3 regions of the Clostridium sulfidigenes genome follow, and region 3 is predicted to be linked to each of the others. Evidence: riboswitches for the same ligand, from Rfam matches in the RefSeq annotation. Region 3 holds a riboswitch; each other region holds the start of a gene.

Region 1 (5,746 bases), on a different contig from region 3:
TGTGGAATATAACTTGAAAGAAAATAAGGACCATAGCTATAAGGAGCACTTAATAGCTAGTTTTAATAGTTATGTACTAGATAATATAGAAACTATAAATGCAGATACTCCAGATAAATACTTTGAAAGGAAGGCTGGTGAAAAACTAATCACCTATGATAATAGTTATATAACCTATGATTTAAGTAATAAGTATTTTCAAATCAATGGATTAAATAGAGTTTATAGGTTCGTTATAGATATTAATGGTAGCAAAATTAAATATATTTTTAAGGGGAATTTAGTACAGTAGAAGGGAGAGTTATGAAGAAAAGGTGTACGATTGAAATAAGTGAAGAAGAAATAAAGTTTGTAAAAGAAAAGATTAAAGATTTAAAAAAGGATAAGAATTTTTACTGCACATATTGCTGTAAGAAAAATTATAAAGACACTGATGTAGCAGTTGAGGAAAATTTAAGAAAGCTTAATTTGGACATAATTTTAGAGGGAGAAGAGATATTTGTACATAATATTTTTGTGCCTAAAGTAAATAAAAATAAACTAGATTTAATTGTTAAAAATCAAGTAATAAAAATTTTTTATGATATAGAAAATATAATATTTAACTATGAAATTATTAGGAATAAAAGAGGAAAATTAGAGGTAGCCATATACTGCATAAATGTAAAGGATTCACTTTTAATGAATCGAGAATTGTTTTTAGGAGCAAATATAAACTTTGTAATACCTATACAACAGTTATATACAAATAAATACAACAAAAAGATAAAAAATGGAGAATTCACTTTAATAATATATAAAAATAAGTATGTTTATATCATTGAAGTAGAAAATGGAACTATAAGAGCAAATAGAGTTATAAATGGAAGTAAAGAAAATGTAAATATAGAAATCTTAGCATTTTTGAGAGAGATTAGTGGAGAAGAACATAATAATAAGGGAATTTACATCATTACAAATGAGAAAAGGGAAAAGGTTAAGATTGCTAATTTATATGAGATGAAAAGGAGTTTTCCTGTAAATTCTTAATTTATGAAAGGGAGGGAGACAATGAAAGAAGGATATTATCCTCAATGGTATATAGAGAGTTTAAGGTATATCTATAAGAAAAATATAATAAGGACTTTGATATATTTCTCTATATTATTTATAATTATTTCCATGGGAATATTAGGGAATCATTATAAGAGATTAAATATTGTAGGTAAAGTGCAATATAACAAAAACATAGAATTAAATAATGACAGAAAAAGTATTACAACCTTTGCATATAACTATATTTATGAAATAATTTCAAAGGAAGAGCTTGAGATAAATTCTATGAATATAGATGATAATAATATAGGATTTAATATAAAGATTAAAGATAAGGAAGATTATTCAATGTGTATTAAAATTTTAGAAGAAAAGTTTTCAATAGTTGAAGTTTCATCTATTCTTCAAGAGAAGGAAGAGCTATATTTTACAGCTAAGGTAAAGATTAATGGATACTAGAAAATATAAGTTAATTAATATTACTATAGTTATAGCAACTATAATACTCTTAATAGCCTATGGTAAAACACAAATAAATTTAAATAATGCTAAAAATCATAGAAATTTAGTTGTAAGTAACCTTGTAGAAGAAAATAAAAAGGAAGAGTTTAAACTTGGAGAATTTTTAAATAGATTAAGAAGTTATAATGATATTTCTTTAAATAACATTGTTGTTTATGACTCTTGGGGTGAAGTAACTATCAAGTGTAAGGGGGATTTTACTACTTTTAAAAATTTACTTAGTGATTTAGGTAAGATGGATGAAATAAAAGAAATTAACTCTTTGGTGGTGGAAGAAGATATTTGCACCTTTATTCTTGTATTCAAAAAAATCTAAAAATTTTAGTATTTTTATGTTGACTATTTATTTATTGTTATGTATAATTAGTGCCAAGGTAAAAGTAAATATTGTCTTATCACGAGTGGTGGAGGGACTGGCCCTTTGAAACCCAGCAACCTGTGTATATATATTGAATCATATATCTTTATATGTGCGTCATGGTGCTAAATCCTGCAGCTTTTTTGAGCTGGAAGATAAGAGAATGAATTGGCATGCATGAAGTTTTATGCACTAGAGATTTATTCTCTAGTGCTTTTATTTTTACCCAAAATAATTAAATCTAGATTTAAAGTAAATAGGATATCTACAGTAAAGGACGGTGCTAGATGATGATAGAGGTATCACATATCAATAAGAGCTTTGAGAGTTTAAAAGTTCTAAAGAATGTATCATTTACCATAGAAGAGGGACAAGTATATGGAATCATAGGTCACAGTGGAGCTGGAAAATCTACCATGTTAAGATGTATAAATGGACTAGAAGGTTATGATGAAGGTAGTTTGAAAGTTATGGGAAAAGAAGTTTCCTCTATGACAGAAAGAGATATTAGAGAGTTTAGAAAAAATGTTGGAATGATATTTCAAAATTTTAACTTACTTAAAAGGTCTAATGTATATAATAATGTTGCATTACCATTACAACTATGGGGATATGATAAAGAGTATATAGAAAAAAAGGTAGAAGAATTGTTGAAAATTGTTGGATTATCCCACAAGATAAAGTCTATGCCTAAAGAGTTAAGTGGTGGAGAAAAGCAAAGAGTAGCAATTGCAAGAGCTTTAGCTTTAGAACCTAAAATATTACTCTGTGATGAAGCAACCTCAGCACTGGATCCTAAAACTACAAAGGATATATTAGAGCTGTTATCTAAAATTAATAAAGAAATGGGGATTACCATAGTAATGGTTACCCATCAGATGGAAGTAGTAAAGTCTATATGCCAGCGAATAGTGCTTGTAGAAGGTGGAGAAGTTAAAGCTGAAGGAAATGTAGATGAACTGTTCTTAAGACCAGGATATTCTCTAAGAAAATTCTTAGGAGAAGAAGAAGAAATTTTATTTCAAGATGGAGTCAATATTAAGATATATTTTCCGGCAAATAAAAGTGAAAATTCATTTATAACCAACATGGCTAGAGATTTGAATGTAAATTTTTCTATTGTGTGGGGCAAGTTAGAAAGATTTAGAGAAAATGTATTGGGATCATTAGTCATAAGAGTTGATGAACAGTGGAAGGAAGTTGTTACTAGTTACTTAGAAAAGAATAAATTCCAATGGGAGGTGTTATAGTTATGACAGCAGAAGCAATTATAGGGATCCTTAGTAGTGCACTAATAGAAACTTTAATAATGGTAGTGATATCTACGATCTTTGCAGTAATTATTGGTATGGTTTTAGCCATAGCTTTAATACTAACAACCAAAGAAGGTCCAATGGAAAATAAATATATATATAAAATATTAGATGGGGTTATAAATATTTTAAGAAGTTTACCTTTCGTAATATTGATGGTGGTAGTAGTTCCTGTTACTAGAGTTATTGTAGGTAAATCCATAGGAACTACAGCGGCCATAGTACCTTTGACTATAGCTGCAGCTCCTTTTGTTGCAAGAATTATTGAAACTTCTTTAAAAGAAGTAGATAAAGGAGTTATAGAAGCAGCTCAATCCTTAGGAGCTACTAAGACTCAAATAATATTTAAAATAATGATAAAAGAAGCATTACCATCTATTGCGTCAGGTCTTACTTTAACTATTATAAGCATTATAGGCTATTCTGCCATGGCTGGATCTATTGGTGGAGGCGGTCTTGGAGCAGCAGCTATAACCTATGGATATAATAGATTTAATACTCCAATTATGATATTTACAGTGGTAGTTTTAATTATATTTGTTCAACTTATTCAAAGCTTAGGAAACTACATATATAAGAAACTAAGCTAGTATTCAAAATTTAAGTTTAGAAATTTATAATCAAGGAGGAATATATACATGAAAAAATCAGTAAAGAAATTATTAAGTTTAACGTTAACATTAGCTTTAGGGGTGACTTTAGTAGGCTGTGGTTCTAAGGGAAAAGCAGGCTCAGAGGCTAAGGGTGAAGATAAGGTTATAGCTATAGGAGTATCTCCAGAGCCTCATAAAGCTATAGTGGAAAATGCTATAAAGCCACTATTGGAGAATGAAGGATATAAAGTAGAAGTAGTAGAGTTTTCAGATTATGTACTACCTAATACTGCCCTTGAAGAAGGTGAAATAGATGCAAATTATTTTCAGCATGTACCTTTTTTAGAAGCTACAGTAAAGGAAAAATCTTATGATCTTTCTTATACAACAAAGGTACACCTAGAACCAATGGGAGTATATTCAGAAAAATTAGATGATATAGGGGCTATTAAAGATGGTGCGGAAATAGCAATTCCTAATGATCCATCTAATGGAGCAAGAGCTTTAAAACTTTTAGCTAAAAATGGAGTAATTGAAATTTCAGAGGGGGATCTAGTAACTGCAAAAGATATTACATCAAATCCGAAAAATGTTAAGATTACAGAGCTAGATGCAGAACAGTTACCAAGGGTTCTAAAAGATGTAGAATTAGCAGTAATAAATACTAATTATGCTTTAGAGGGAGGACTTAACCCTTTGAAAGATGCCTTAGTAATTGAAGGCACAGATAGTCCATATGCTAATATCATTGCTGTTAGAACTGAAGATAAAGAAAAGGATAAAATAAAAGCTTTAACAAAGGCAGCCACTTCTGAAGAAGTAAAAAAATACATCGAAGATAATTATAAAGGAGCTATTATTCCTGGGTTTTAAATCTATTAAAATGTATATAATAGATATGAATATATGGATATAATATGTATTTTTAATAATATATTTAAACTTTTATTGCAAGTTTCTTAATATGAAGGTATAATTTGTTTGCAAAGAATACATAGTTTTGATAAAATATCATTGTTAATGTAAATGTAAGTAATTATAATTATTAAATTAGGTAATTAATTTATTACTAAAATTTAGTATGCATATTAATAACTACATAAGGTATTAAAGTGCTTTAAATAGGTTATAATAATTTTATTAACAAAGGCTATTATATATTGGGAGGTTACATTATGATATCAGCTGGAGATTTAAGAAAAGGAACAACTTTTGAAGATGGTGGACAAGTTTACACTGTTGTAGAATTTTTACATGTTAAACCAGGTAAGGGTGCTGCCTTCGTTAGAACTAAATTAAAAAATGCTATAACTGGAGCGGTTACAGAAACAACTTTCAACCCAACTGCTAAATTCCAAGAAGCAGTAATAGAGAGAAAAGAAATGCAGTATCTTTATTCTGATGGAGAGTTATACTACTTCATGGATCAAGAAACTTTCGAGCAAATTCCTTTAAACTACGATAAAGTAGAAGAAGCTATAAAGTTCTTAAAAGAAAACATGTTTGCAATAATTAAATTCTACAAGGGTGAAGCTTTCTCAGTAGAAGCTCCAAACTTCGTTGAATTATTAATTACAAACACTGAACCAGCAGTTAAAGGAAATACTGCAACTAACGTGTTAAAACCAGCTACAGTAGAAACAGGGGCAATAGTTCCAGTTCCTCTATTTGTAAATGAAGGAGACACAATTAGAGTTGATACTAGATCAGGAGAATATATGGAAAGAGTTTAGTCCATATTGAGCTAGCTTTCATAATTGAAGGCTAGTTTTTATTTGCTCTATGAATACATATTTAATAGGTTGCAGAGATATATGAAAACATACTGTTTTTAATAAGTGCTTCCTATAATGAAATATTATATTTCATTATAGGAAGCACTTATTTTTTTGCAAAAAATAAAAAAATAAAAATATTATAGTAAT
Region 2 (5,746 bases), on a different contig from region 3:
GTTAATTTTTTAAGTAAAATAAAGGTAAGATTTAATACTTGAAAGGTTGTTAAGTATGATGAAATAGAATATGGTGTGAACAGTATTTATATAATGTTATGATAAGGGTGATTATGATGGTTTATTTAAGTGTTTTTACATTTCCAAATGATGATATAGAATTTGATTTTTTACTAGAGGAAAAAAGAACGTGCTACGACTCATTTTATCCATTTAAGATATTATCAAAACATAGTTTTGAAAGAATTGATTTTGAACCAGTTACGATTTTATATGGTGGAAATGGTTCGGGAAAATCAACGGCATTAAATGTGATAGCAGAAAAAACAGGGATCAATAGAGATTCTATCTATAATAAATCTAATTTCTATCCTGACTATGTCAATATGTGTGAGATGCAACTTGAAGATGACATCCCTAAAAATAGCAGAATTATAACAAGTGATGATGTATTTGATTATATGTTGAATATCCGAAACCTTAACGAAGGAATTGATCATAAACGGGAAAAACTTTTTGAAGAATACTTAGATGCAAAATATTCTCATTTCCAAATGAAGTCTATAGAAGAATATGAGCAACTAAAAAAAGTAAATACTGCTAGAAGTAAAACCCAGTCAAAGTTTGTGAGAAATGAAGTTATGGATAATGTAAGAGAGTATTCAAATGGAGAAAGTGCATTTCGATATTTTATTGAAAAAATTGGAGAAAACGGATTATACATATTGGATGAGCCTGAAAACAGCCTTTCTCCCAAACGTCAGATGGAATTAATGAAATTTATCGAGGACTCTGCACGGTTTTTAGGATGTCAATTTATTATATCAACACATTCACCTTTTCTCCTTGCTATGGGTGGAGCAAAAATATATGATCTTGATGAAAATCCAGTTGATGTGAAAAAGTGGACGGAATTAGAAAATGTGCGTTCATATTACGAATTTTTCAAAAGATATGAAAAGGAGTTTTGATGATGTAGAAGAGTAGATAGATGATTAGTATTCTATAGCCAATTTAATAAAAGGAAGGATTTCATAGTAAAAATCAGGGTGATTACGAAAATTTATGGTATACAGAAGAAAGAAAAGTTAGTGACGTCTAATAACTAATAGGAATTGCTTTTCAATTCTAGAGCAGGATAATAAAAAATATCCCGCAATAAAAAGCGGGATAAATTCTATTGGAAAATCATATTTGGTTTTTATGGCAATTAGACAAAATAAGTTTATCTTTTGCTCTATTTATGATATTTTCCTGTACACTCTACCATATCAAGCTCAATCACAGCTGTACCCTTAATCATTTTATCAGGAAGCTCTTTTCCAGCAAACTGCGGAGTGTACTTTTCAACTAGCTTATTTAACACTTCATGTTTATAATCCAAGTCCTCAAGTAGTGAAGCGTTTCCAAGAATTACGACGCTATTGTACTCTGCCTCGGTGTCACAGGCATTCTCGATATTGTCAGTCAAGAGACCAAATAATTCATCAACCTCAAAGCATACTTTGGGGTTTCTATTTATATTATCGATTTTTTGTCCCTTTGGTAGACCATGCATATAAATTTTGTTATTGTAATAAACAAAGTGCATGGCAACCACATATGGATAACCATTCTCATTGATAGTAGCGAATCGTCCGGTATCCGCACGATGAAGGAGCTCATCAATCTGCTCCAACGTTAATTGAAATTTCTTCATTCTATATTGCATAACTTAATTATCCTCCTAATCATGTAAACTTGATTTCTATTCAAGATATATATGTACTTGATATAGAATTAAACATATTATAGCATGGAAGTGAACCTGTTAAAAGTTACACTTATATGATATAATATAGGATACACTTTGGTATAAGGATGGTTATAATTATATGATTTATATTCAAGAAAATTCAAACGATCCAATGTATCTTCAAATTTATAATCAGGTGAAAAAAGATATTGAACAAGGAAATATTGAACATGGAGAACGGCTTCCAGGTATTCGTACACTAGCCCAAACATTAGGTATTGCACGCAATACTGTTAGTCAGGCTTATACCCAGCTTGCAGTGGAGGGATATATTCAAGCAAGACATGGGTCAGGATTTTTTGTTATGGATACTTCAAGTGAATTTACGGAGAAAAATTATGTTCCGCAAGATATAAATGCCTTATCTACCCAAAAATCAGAGCTGAAGAAACCTGTAATTCTATATGATTTTCAGTACGGTACACTTCCTTATGAGCAATTTCCTTTCAAGCTATGGCGAAAATACACATCTCAAGTTCTCCTATCATCGCAAAAGGAAGTAGTTAATCATTATCCAGATAAACAGGGTGATCTGTTTTTAAGAGAAGAAATCGGAAGACACCTGTACAAATCAAGAGGTATGGTTTGTAGTAAGGAACAAATTATCATCGGTTGTGGGCTACAATATTCCTTAAATATTTTGTGCACTCTTCTGCGTAAAGAAAATAACATCATTGCAATGGAGGAACCAGGATATAATGGAGCAAGGGATGTATTTATAAACAACAATTATAATGTGCATGCAATCCCAGCTAGTAAAGATGGACTTATCCTTTCATCAATTCACTGCTCTAATGCATGTGCTGCTTATGTAACACCTTCCCATCAATTCCCTTATGGAACTGTAATGTCAATTGTTCAGCGTAAGGAGCTCCTTAATTGGGCAAATGTTAACGATGCTTATATCATTGAGGATGATTATGACAGCGAACTCAGATATGATGCCAATCCAGTGCCAGCACTTCACTCTTTAGATGCCGAAGATCGTACTATTTATATCGGAACTTTTTCAAAGTCTCTTTCCCCTTCTCTGAGGGTGAACTATATGGTGTTGCCAGTACGCTTGCTAAAGAGGTATCATAGTTTATTCTGTTCTCATAGTTCTCCTGTATCATGGTTAACGCAACGTGTTTTAGCTACATATATGAGAGAGGGAAATTATGAGCGTCATATTCGAAAAATGTGCATCGCCTACAAAAGGTGTCATGATATATTTATGCAGGAAGCGACGAAAATGTTTGGCAAAAAAGTAATATTACATGGTCGTGGGTCAGGGGTGCATTTCGTTTTGGAGTTCCCGGGTGGTGAAGAACAAGATTGGCTTATTAAACAGGCAGAAAAAGTCGGAGTCAAAGTATATTCTATGATTCCATTTTGGAATGATAGGAATGATTGCCCCCGAAACATTATATTTGTAGGATACAGTTTACTGAATGAACAACAGATACGAGAAGGTATCGCATTGCTACACACTGCATGGTTCAATACATTAACATAATGAAAATTCAATGGTGAAATTTCGGAAGACATGGTAGGTAAAATAAAGGTACACTAAATATATAATATGGCAAGGCTGTTATTCATAAATAAATAGAAAAAGAAACTGAGGGTTTATTTGATAAAACATGGATAAAAATGCTTTTGATTAATTATATTGACATAATAATAAACCAATGCTATTCTTATAAAGAATTTAAAAATATAATATAGTATCTTATCAAGAGAGGCAGAGGGACTGGCCCTATGAAGCCCGGCAACCAAAGGTAGTTATTTTAAACTTTATGGTGCTAAATCCAGCAGGATTAACCTGGAAGATAAGAATTGGAAGAACATAACTTCTTGCATTATCTTTTAGGTAAGGCAAGAAGTTTTTTATTTTCAGATGCCTAAGATCACTAAATCTTATACAAAAAATTAAAACATTAATTAACTAAGGAGGAAAAAATGAAAGATAACTTGAAAAAGGGCAGTGCTATTGCTTTGTTACCATTATTTATTTTTATAGCAGTTTTTATGGGGATATCATTAGTTACAAAGGACTTTTATGCTATGCCTGTAACTGTACCATTTTTATTAGCAGCATTAGTAGCATTATTTATGAATAGAAAAGTATCACTAGATAAAAAGTTAGATGTATTTTGCAAGGGAGCAGGAGAACCAAACATCATTTTAATGTGTCTGATATTTATATTGGCAGGGGCTTTTGCAGAGGTTGCTAAAACTATGGGAGCTGTAGAATCTACTGTTAATTTAGGGCTAACATTTTTACCAAGTAACATACTAGTAGCTGGAGTTTTTATAATTGCATGTTTTATAGCAATATCTATAGGTACATCCATGGGAACAATAGTAGCCTTAGTTCCTATAGCTACTGGAATTGCGGCTAAGACAGGTATACCTATAGCTTTAGTGGTTGGAGCTGTTGTTGGTGGATCAATGTTTGGGGACAACCTTTCTATGATTTCTGATACAACTATAGCAGCTACAAGGACTCAAGGCTGTGAGATGAGAGATAAATTTAGAATGAATTTTACAGTTGTATTGCCAGCAGCAATAATAACAACTTTAATATTTACTTTTATAACATTGGGGCAAGATTCTAAGGTAGTAGGGGATTATTCATATAGTTTAGTTAAAGTTTTACCTTATGTAGGAGTATTACTTGCGGCACTTTTAGGGGTTAATGTGCTATTGGTGCTAGTTGGTGGAATCTTATTTGCAGGAAGCATAGGAATATTTACGGGAGCCTTTGATATAATAGGTCTACTGCAGGCCATAGGTAAAGGAATTGGGGGAATGTCTGAGCTTGTAATAATTTCAGTGATAATTGGTGGAATGGTTGAAATTATAAAATTCAATGGAGGAATTGAGTTTATACTAGGATTTATTACAAAAAGAGTTAACAGTAAAATAGGAGCTGAATTTGGAATTGCCACATTAGTTAGTTTAGTTGATATATGTACAGCTAACAACACTATAGCTATAGTTACTGTAGGACCTATAGCTAAAGATATATCTAATCAATATGATATTGAACCTAAAAGAGTAGCGGGTATATTAGATATGTTTTCTTGTGTGTCCCAAGGAATTATTCCTTATGGTGCACAACTTTTATCAGCATCAGCATTAGCTAAATTGTCACCATTTATCATAATGAAATATCTTTATTATCCATATTTAATGGGGATAAGTGCCCTTATAGCAATTGTATTTATACCTTATTTAAAACTAAAAATCAAAGAGAAGCTATAACATTATTCACTTGAAATCATATTTTATTATAAATACTTAGCAAAACAGGAACAGTTTTCTTTAAAGGTTGTTGTTATAATAAGATTAACTTATTAGAACGGGGCAGTTAGAGGTGACATTGAATTATAGTAAGGAATCGAAAATATTATTAGTACAAGGTCATTGTATAGTATGTCCCCAAATAAGTATTTATGATAAATCAAGGAAGAAAGGTGATAAATGATGTTAAGTTATTATGGTAGATTATCTTCAGAAGTATATGATATGGATAAGCCTATAGGGCATTCTTTTGGAGATGTAGAATTTTACATGAATAGATTAGAGTCTTGCAAAGGACCTATTCTTGAACCTGCAACAGGAACGGGGCGTATATTAATTCCGCTTTTAGAAAAAGGATTAAATGTGGATGCATTTGATATTTCAAAAGATATGTTAAATATATGTGAGCATAATTGTAAAGAAAGAGGTTTGAATCCTAAACTTTTTAAAGGTAAGATGGAGTCTTTTTCACAAGATACAAAATATGATGCTATTATAGTGCCAACGGGAACATTCCTTCTACTACATAATAGAGAAGATTCAATAAAAGCATTACAAAACTTTTATAGGCATTTGTCTAATGGTGGTAGACTAATTGTTGATATATTTTTGCAAACAGATATTTCAACAGGTACAGTTTCCACAAAAACTTGGGACTGC
Region 3 (5,746 bases):
CTACTATCTGTTTTATAATTTCAAAACTCCCTCTTCCCAAGCTCTTTTATTTAACTCCCTTAAAATATTTTTACATCTATCCATATCCTCAGTTTCACTATTGCAAAGAAAAATAACCTCTTCTCGCTCTGCCATAGATCTTCTATTTATCTTACTAGATATATAAACCAAATCCTTATAATTAAAGTTATCATTATCTGCAAAAAAAATCATAATATTCAAAGGATGCACTCCATAATAGTTCTCATTATAATTATTAGTAACCAATATACCATACTCTGCTAGTAAAAATTTAGACAGTTCCTTCTTGTCACTCTCTCCTGTTATATCTTTAAATATATTTTTTGTAAGCTTATGGTCTATATTAGAAAGATAATTATAAACCTTATGAGTTCTCTCATCATCTGGAGTATATATTAAAACCTTCTTATTAGTATTTATTGACCACTCTAGGTATTCATATACGCTCATAGGTATTTCTTCTTCTATATTTACTCTAGTTACCATAACCCTAGGTTCAGCAATAGGAACTTGTTTATCTTTTCTTAAATTATATAATATTAACTCATTATGAAAAATTGGTTCCGTGGAATAACTAATCATAGTTCCATAGTTATTACATAGATACTCCATTAGCTTATTTATAGATTCATTGCTATATATAGGCCTAGAATTTATTTCATCATATATAATAAAGTCAAATTTCTCCTTTAAGTATAAGGCTCTGCTGTGGGTACATATATTAACTTTACCTGTATATGCTATATCATTCTCACCTTCAATAGAATTTATAAAAATTTTATTAATCAATCCTAATATCTTTACCTCTTCTATATCTGTATTTATTATATATAATATCTTTTTACTTTCTTTAAAACACCAGTTAAATACCTTATTAAAAATTTGTTTTTTATTATTTAATGCAGAAATTATATTTATTTTATGCAACTTCTTTTTAGCACCATCTAATATGGTATCTTCTATAGATTTCTTTGATGCCTCCACTATCTCTCTATTGGTTTTTATAAATGACATAAAATCGCTCCTACCTACATATGAATTATCTCTCTTATTCTCCATTTAAGTCCTGAATATCTCTCAAAACTTCTATTGTTATCTTTCATAAATTCAACCACTTTAGAATTACCTACCAATACAACTAACTTCTTAGCCCTGGTTATTCCAGTGTAAAGCAAATTTCTGTTCATCAGTAGCGGTGGTCCCATAAACATAGGCATAATAACTACAGGAAATTCACTTCCTTGGCTCTTATGGATAGTAACTGCATAAGCTAAAGTTATTTCATCTAAGTCGCTTTCCTCATATTCTACGATTTTATCATCTTCAAAGCATACAGTAATCTTATCCTCATCCTCACTAATTTCTGTTATATACCCAACATCTCCATTAAATACACCCTTACCTTCTTCACTGGAATTATTTTTGCTCCACTTTAGAGTATAGTTATTTTTAATTTGCATAACCTTATCTCCTACTCTAAAAATCATATCTTTAATCTCAACTTCATCCTTATCTTTACTTTTAGGATTTAACACTTGCTGAAGTTGTATATTTAAATTATCTATTCCCATAATTCCCTTACGCATAGGTGATAATACCTGTATATCTCTAACACTATCCCATTCCACATTAAACTTAGGAAGTCTCGTTTTCACTAATCCAATGATTTTTTCTAACATCACTTCACTATCTGCAGCTCTTTCAAGATAGAAATCACTATTTTTGGTATTTAAAATAGGCATCTTGCCTTCATTTATTAAGTGGGCATTTTGTACTATCATACTTTCTTGACCTTGTCTAAATATCTCATTAAGTCTTACAACTTTTACTGCATCGCTTTCTATGATATCCCTAAGAACATTTCCTGGTCCCACTGATGGTAGCTGATCCACATCTCCTACTATTATTAGTCTAGTTCCCACTTGCATTGCTTTTAAAAGAGCATTCATAAGACTTATATCTACCATAGAGGCTTCATCCACTATTAAAACATCACACTCTATGGCAGATGTTTCATTTTCTATTTCATCTACCTCTTCTTCACTATAGCTTCCTATTTCCAAAAGTCTATGGATAGTTTTTGCTTCTCTACCTGTAGCTTCAGCCATCCTTTTTGCTGCTCTTCCTGTAGGTGCAGCCATAAATACCTTAAGTCCTAAACTCTCAAAAATACTTACAATACAATTTATAATTGTTGTCTTTCCTGTTCCGGGTCCCCCTGTTATAACCTCTATTCCATTAAAAAAAGCACCCTCTATAGCTTCTTTTTGAGAATTGGCTAATTTAATATTTGCTTTACTTTCAAAGTCATTAATTTTCTCATTTACATTTAAACTTAACTTATCATAATTAGTAGTGGCTAGTTCTACTATTTTACGTGTTACAGACATCTCTAGATAAAGATAGGACATACTATATACCGCATCTATATTATCTACTACCTCTACCTTAATCTTTCCATCAATTATCAGCTCATAAACTCCTTCATCAAATTTCTCACTGTTTATCTCCAGAAGTTTCATTCCCTTATCCCTTAATCTATCCATAGGTATAAAGGTATTTCCTATAGTACAAAATTCATTAATTATATATATAACTCCACTTTTTATTCTAAATAGAGAGTCCTTCTCTATGCCCAAGCTCTTAGCTATGGAATCCGCTGTTCTAAACCCAATTCCACTTATGTATTCTGTTAATATATATGGATTATCCTTAACTATATTTATGCAGTTAACTCCAAACTTCTTGTAAATCTTCATGGCCATATTAACAGTTATGCCGTAACTTTGAAAGAAAATAATAATATCCTTAGTAACCCTCTGCTCTAAATAAGATTTCATAATGGTATTTATTCTCTTTTTACCTATGCCAGGAATCTCTTCAAGCTTTTCTATATTACTATCTAATATTTTTATTGTATCTTCTCCAAAAAATTCTACTATTTTTTTTGCTGTAACCTTTCCTATACCTTCAATGACTCCACTAGCTAAATATTTTTCGATGCCACTAGTAGTTGTAGGTATTATTTCATGTATGCTTTCTATTTTAAACTGCTTACCAAACTTAGGATGAACAGTCCACTCCCCTTGAACACTATATTCTTGGGATTCATTTATAAATGGTATTGTGCCAACAATGGTGACAACTTCCTTATCACACCTTAGTTTACATATTGTATACCCATTATCATCATTTCTAAATACAACTGTTTCAACTATCCCTTCAATGGTTATCATAAAATCTCTCCTAATACCTATTATTATCTATCTATAACTATTATTATACCAAATTATATCTCATATATATTAACAATATAATAAGATTTAGTAATATGACTCAGTTTAAAGTAAAAATAATTATCCTTGTTAAACCTCATACACCATATACACTTAATTATAACCTTTTAAACCAAACTCCACTCAGTACCTTCGCTGAGTAAATGATTCATTCCAAATCATAGATTTGGATTATCTACTTAAAAAATCCACACTAACAAATCATATTGTTAATGTGGATTCTTATTGGTAAATATATATCTTTAATTACTTATATATATTTCTTTATTTCTTCAACCTTATTTAATTGCTCCCATGGTAGGTTCAAGTCATTTCTTCCAAAGTGACCATAAGCAGCAGTTTGTTTATATATAGGTCTTCTTAAATCTAATTCTTTTATAATAGATGATGGTCTTAAGTCAAAAACTTTATTAACTATATCTACTATCTTATCTTCTGAAAGTTTTCCAGTTCCAAAAGTATCAATTTGTATAGATACTGGTCTAGCAACACCAATAGCATATGCAAGTTGTATTTCTAGCTTATCAGCAACACCAGCAGCTACTAGGTTTTTAGCTACCCATCTTGATGCATAAGCAGCAGATCTATCTACCTTTGTTGGGTCTTTTCCTGAGAAAGCTCCACCACCATGTCTACCAGATCCACCATAGGTATCTACTATTATTTTTCTACCTGTAAGACCTGAGTCTCCTTGAGGTCCACCAATAACAAATCTACCTGTAGGATTTATATAGTATTTTGTGCTTGCATCTAATAAATCAGCAGGTACTATCGGAGCTATAACATGCTCTTTTAAATCCTTCTCGATTTGTTCTCTTGTAACATCTGGACAATGCTGAGTTGAAATTACTATAGTATCTATTCTAACTGGCTTATTGTCTTCATACTCTACAGTTACTTGAGTTTTTCCATCTGGTCTTAAGTAAGATAAAGTTCCATTTTTTCTTACTTCTGCTAGTCTTCTTGATAATTTATGAGCCATAGATATTGGAAGAGGCATATATTCTTCAGTTTCATTTGTAGCAAATCCGAACATCATACCTTGGTCTCCAGCACCCGTAGCCTCATCATTGTTCATTTGACCTGCTTTACTTTCTAAAGCTTCATCAACTCCCATAGCAATATCACCTGATTGCTCATCTATAGATGTTAATACTGAGCATGTATTGCAATCAAATCCATATTTTGCTCTATTGTATCCAATCTCTTCAACTGTATTTCTAACAACCTTTTGGAAGTCTACATAGCAGTTTGTACTTATTTCTCCCATTACAAGAACCATTCCTGTAGTAGTTGCAGTTTCACAAGCTACCCTAGCATTGGGATCTTTTTCTAATATGGCATCTAGTATTGAATCAGATATCTGATCACACATTTTATCTGGATGTCCTTCAGTTACTGATTCTGACGTAAATAATCTTCTCATTGAATTTTCCTCCTTAAGTATTTAAATATTACCGACACTTAAAATTAAAACCTCTTCTTATCAGACAAGAAGAGGTTAGTATATTTCAAACTAAACTTTCTTATCTTGCAGAAAATACTGCAGGAATTGGCACCATTGCTTTTAATAGCCGGTTGCTGGGTTTCATTGGGCCTTTGTCCCTCCACCACTCTTGATAAGAGTTATATTATTAATTTATACATAGATAATAGCATAGGGAAATTTAACTGTCAACACACTTATCTATTAATATAAATAATTAATATTTACCATTATAATAACTTTCTATATGCCATTAAATATATTTTAAACTTAATAAAAAGATTTATTCAATTATTATAAAATACTTATTCAATTCTTATTTTATATTTTATTAAAAATAAAATAAGACACTAAGTAAACTTAGTGTCTTATATGGTGGAGGAGGACGGATTCGAACCATCGAAACGAAACGTAACAGATTTACAGTCTGCCCCCTTTGGCCACTCGGGAACTCCTCCATTTATGGAGCTGGCAATAGGAATCGAACCTACAACCTGCTGATTACAAATCAGCTGCTCTACCGTTGAGCCATGCCAGCATATTATATAATTTTGAAATTTAATGAATTATAATTCATTATGGTGGTCGCAACAGGGATCGAACCTGTGACCCCCTGCTTGTAAGGCAGGTGCTCTCCCAGCTGAGCTATGCGACCTTATATGGTGGAGGAGGACGGATTCGAACCATCGAAACGAAACGTAACAGATTTACAGTCTGCCCCCTTTGGCCACTCGGGAACTCCTCCACTTATGGAGCTGGCAATAGGAATCGAACCTACAACCTGCTGATTACAAATCAGCTGCTCTACCGTTGAGCCATGCCAGCATATTATATAATTTGTGCAGTTTAATGAATTTAAATTCACTATGGTGGTCGCAACAGGGATCGAACCTGTGACCCCCTGCTTGTAAGGCAGGTGCTCTCCCAGCTGAGCTATGCGACC

What was found. Region 3 has a riboswitch for S-adenosylmethionine ahead of metK (methionine adenosyltransferase). Riboswitches for the same ligand answer to the same signal wherever they lie in the genome.
Region 1: it holds a riboswitch for S-adenosylmethionine, as region 3 does, so the genes downstream of both, ACTNBA_RS06835 (methionine ABC transporter ATP-binding protein) here and metK (methionine adenosyltransferase) in region 3, are expected to answer to the same signal.
Region 2: it holds a riboswitch for S-adenosylmethionine, as region 3 does, so the genes downstream of both, ACTNBA_RS12170 (Na+/H+ antiporter NhaC family protein) here and metK (methionine adenosyltransferase) in region 3, are expected to answer to the same signal.

The regions. Positions count from the first base shown of each region.
Region 1 is NZ_JBQHQR010000004.1:258,156-263,901, reverse strand. Features, by position in the region: gene ACTNBA_RS06855 (hypothetical protein) at 1-292, shown strand, start outside; gene ACTNBA_RS06850 (hypothetical protein) at 304-1,029, shown strand; gene ACTNBA_RS06845 (hypothetical protein) at 1,051-1,494, shown strand; gene ACTNBA_RS06840 (hypothetical protein) at 1,484-1,873, shown strand; SAM riboswitch class I at 1,947-2,077, shown strand; gene ACTNBA_RS06835 (methionine ABC transporter ATP-binding protein) at 2,206-3,165, shown strand; gene ACTNBA_RS06830 (methionine ABC transporter permease) at 3,168-3,818, shown strand; gene ACTNBA_RS06825 (MetQ/NlpA family ABC transporter substrate-binding protein) at 3,867-4,694, shown strand; gene efp (elongation factor P) at 4,997-5,554, shown strand.
Region 2 is NZ_JBQHQR010000010.1:138-5,883, forward strand. Features, by position in the region: gene ACTNBA_RS12155 (AAA family ATPase) at 117-971, shown strand; gene ACTNBA_RS12160 (pyridoxamine 5'-phosphate oxidase family protein) at 1,238-1,711, opposite strand; gene pdxR (MocR-like pyridoxine biosynthesis transcription factor PdxR) at 1,875-3,293, shown strand; SAM riboswitch class I at 3,507-3,616, shown strand; gene ACTNBA_RS12170 (Na+/H+ antiporter NhaC family protein) at 3,740-5,047, shown strand; gene ACTNBA_RS12175 (class I SAM-dependent methyltransferase) at 5,267-5,746, shown strand, end outside.
Region 3 is NZ_JBQHQR010000002.1:389,914-395,659, forward strand. Features, by position in the region: gene ACTNBA_RS03775 (ComF family protein) at 1-40, opposite strand, end outside; gene ACTNBA_RS03780 (hypothetical protein) at 13-1,035, opposite strand; gene recD2 (SF1B family DNA helicase RecD2) at 1,050-3,257, opposite strand; gene metK (methionine adenosyltransferase) at 3,568-4,743, opposite strand; SAM riboswitch class I at 4,841-4,943, opposite strand; tRNA gene ACTNBA_RS03795 (tRNA-Tyr) at 5,177-5,261, opposite strand; tRNA gene ACTNBA_RS03800 (tRNA-Thr) at 5,267-5,341, opposite strand; tRNA gene ACTNBA_RS03805 (tRNA-Val) at 5,383-5,458, opposite strand; tRNA gene ACTNBA_RS03810 (tRNA-Tyr) at 5,464-5,548, opposite strand; tRNA gene ACTNBA_RS03815 (tRNA-Thr) at 5,554-5,628, opposite strand; tRNA gene ACTNBA_RS03820 (tRNA-Val) at 5,671-5,746, opposite strand.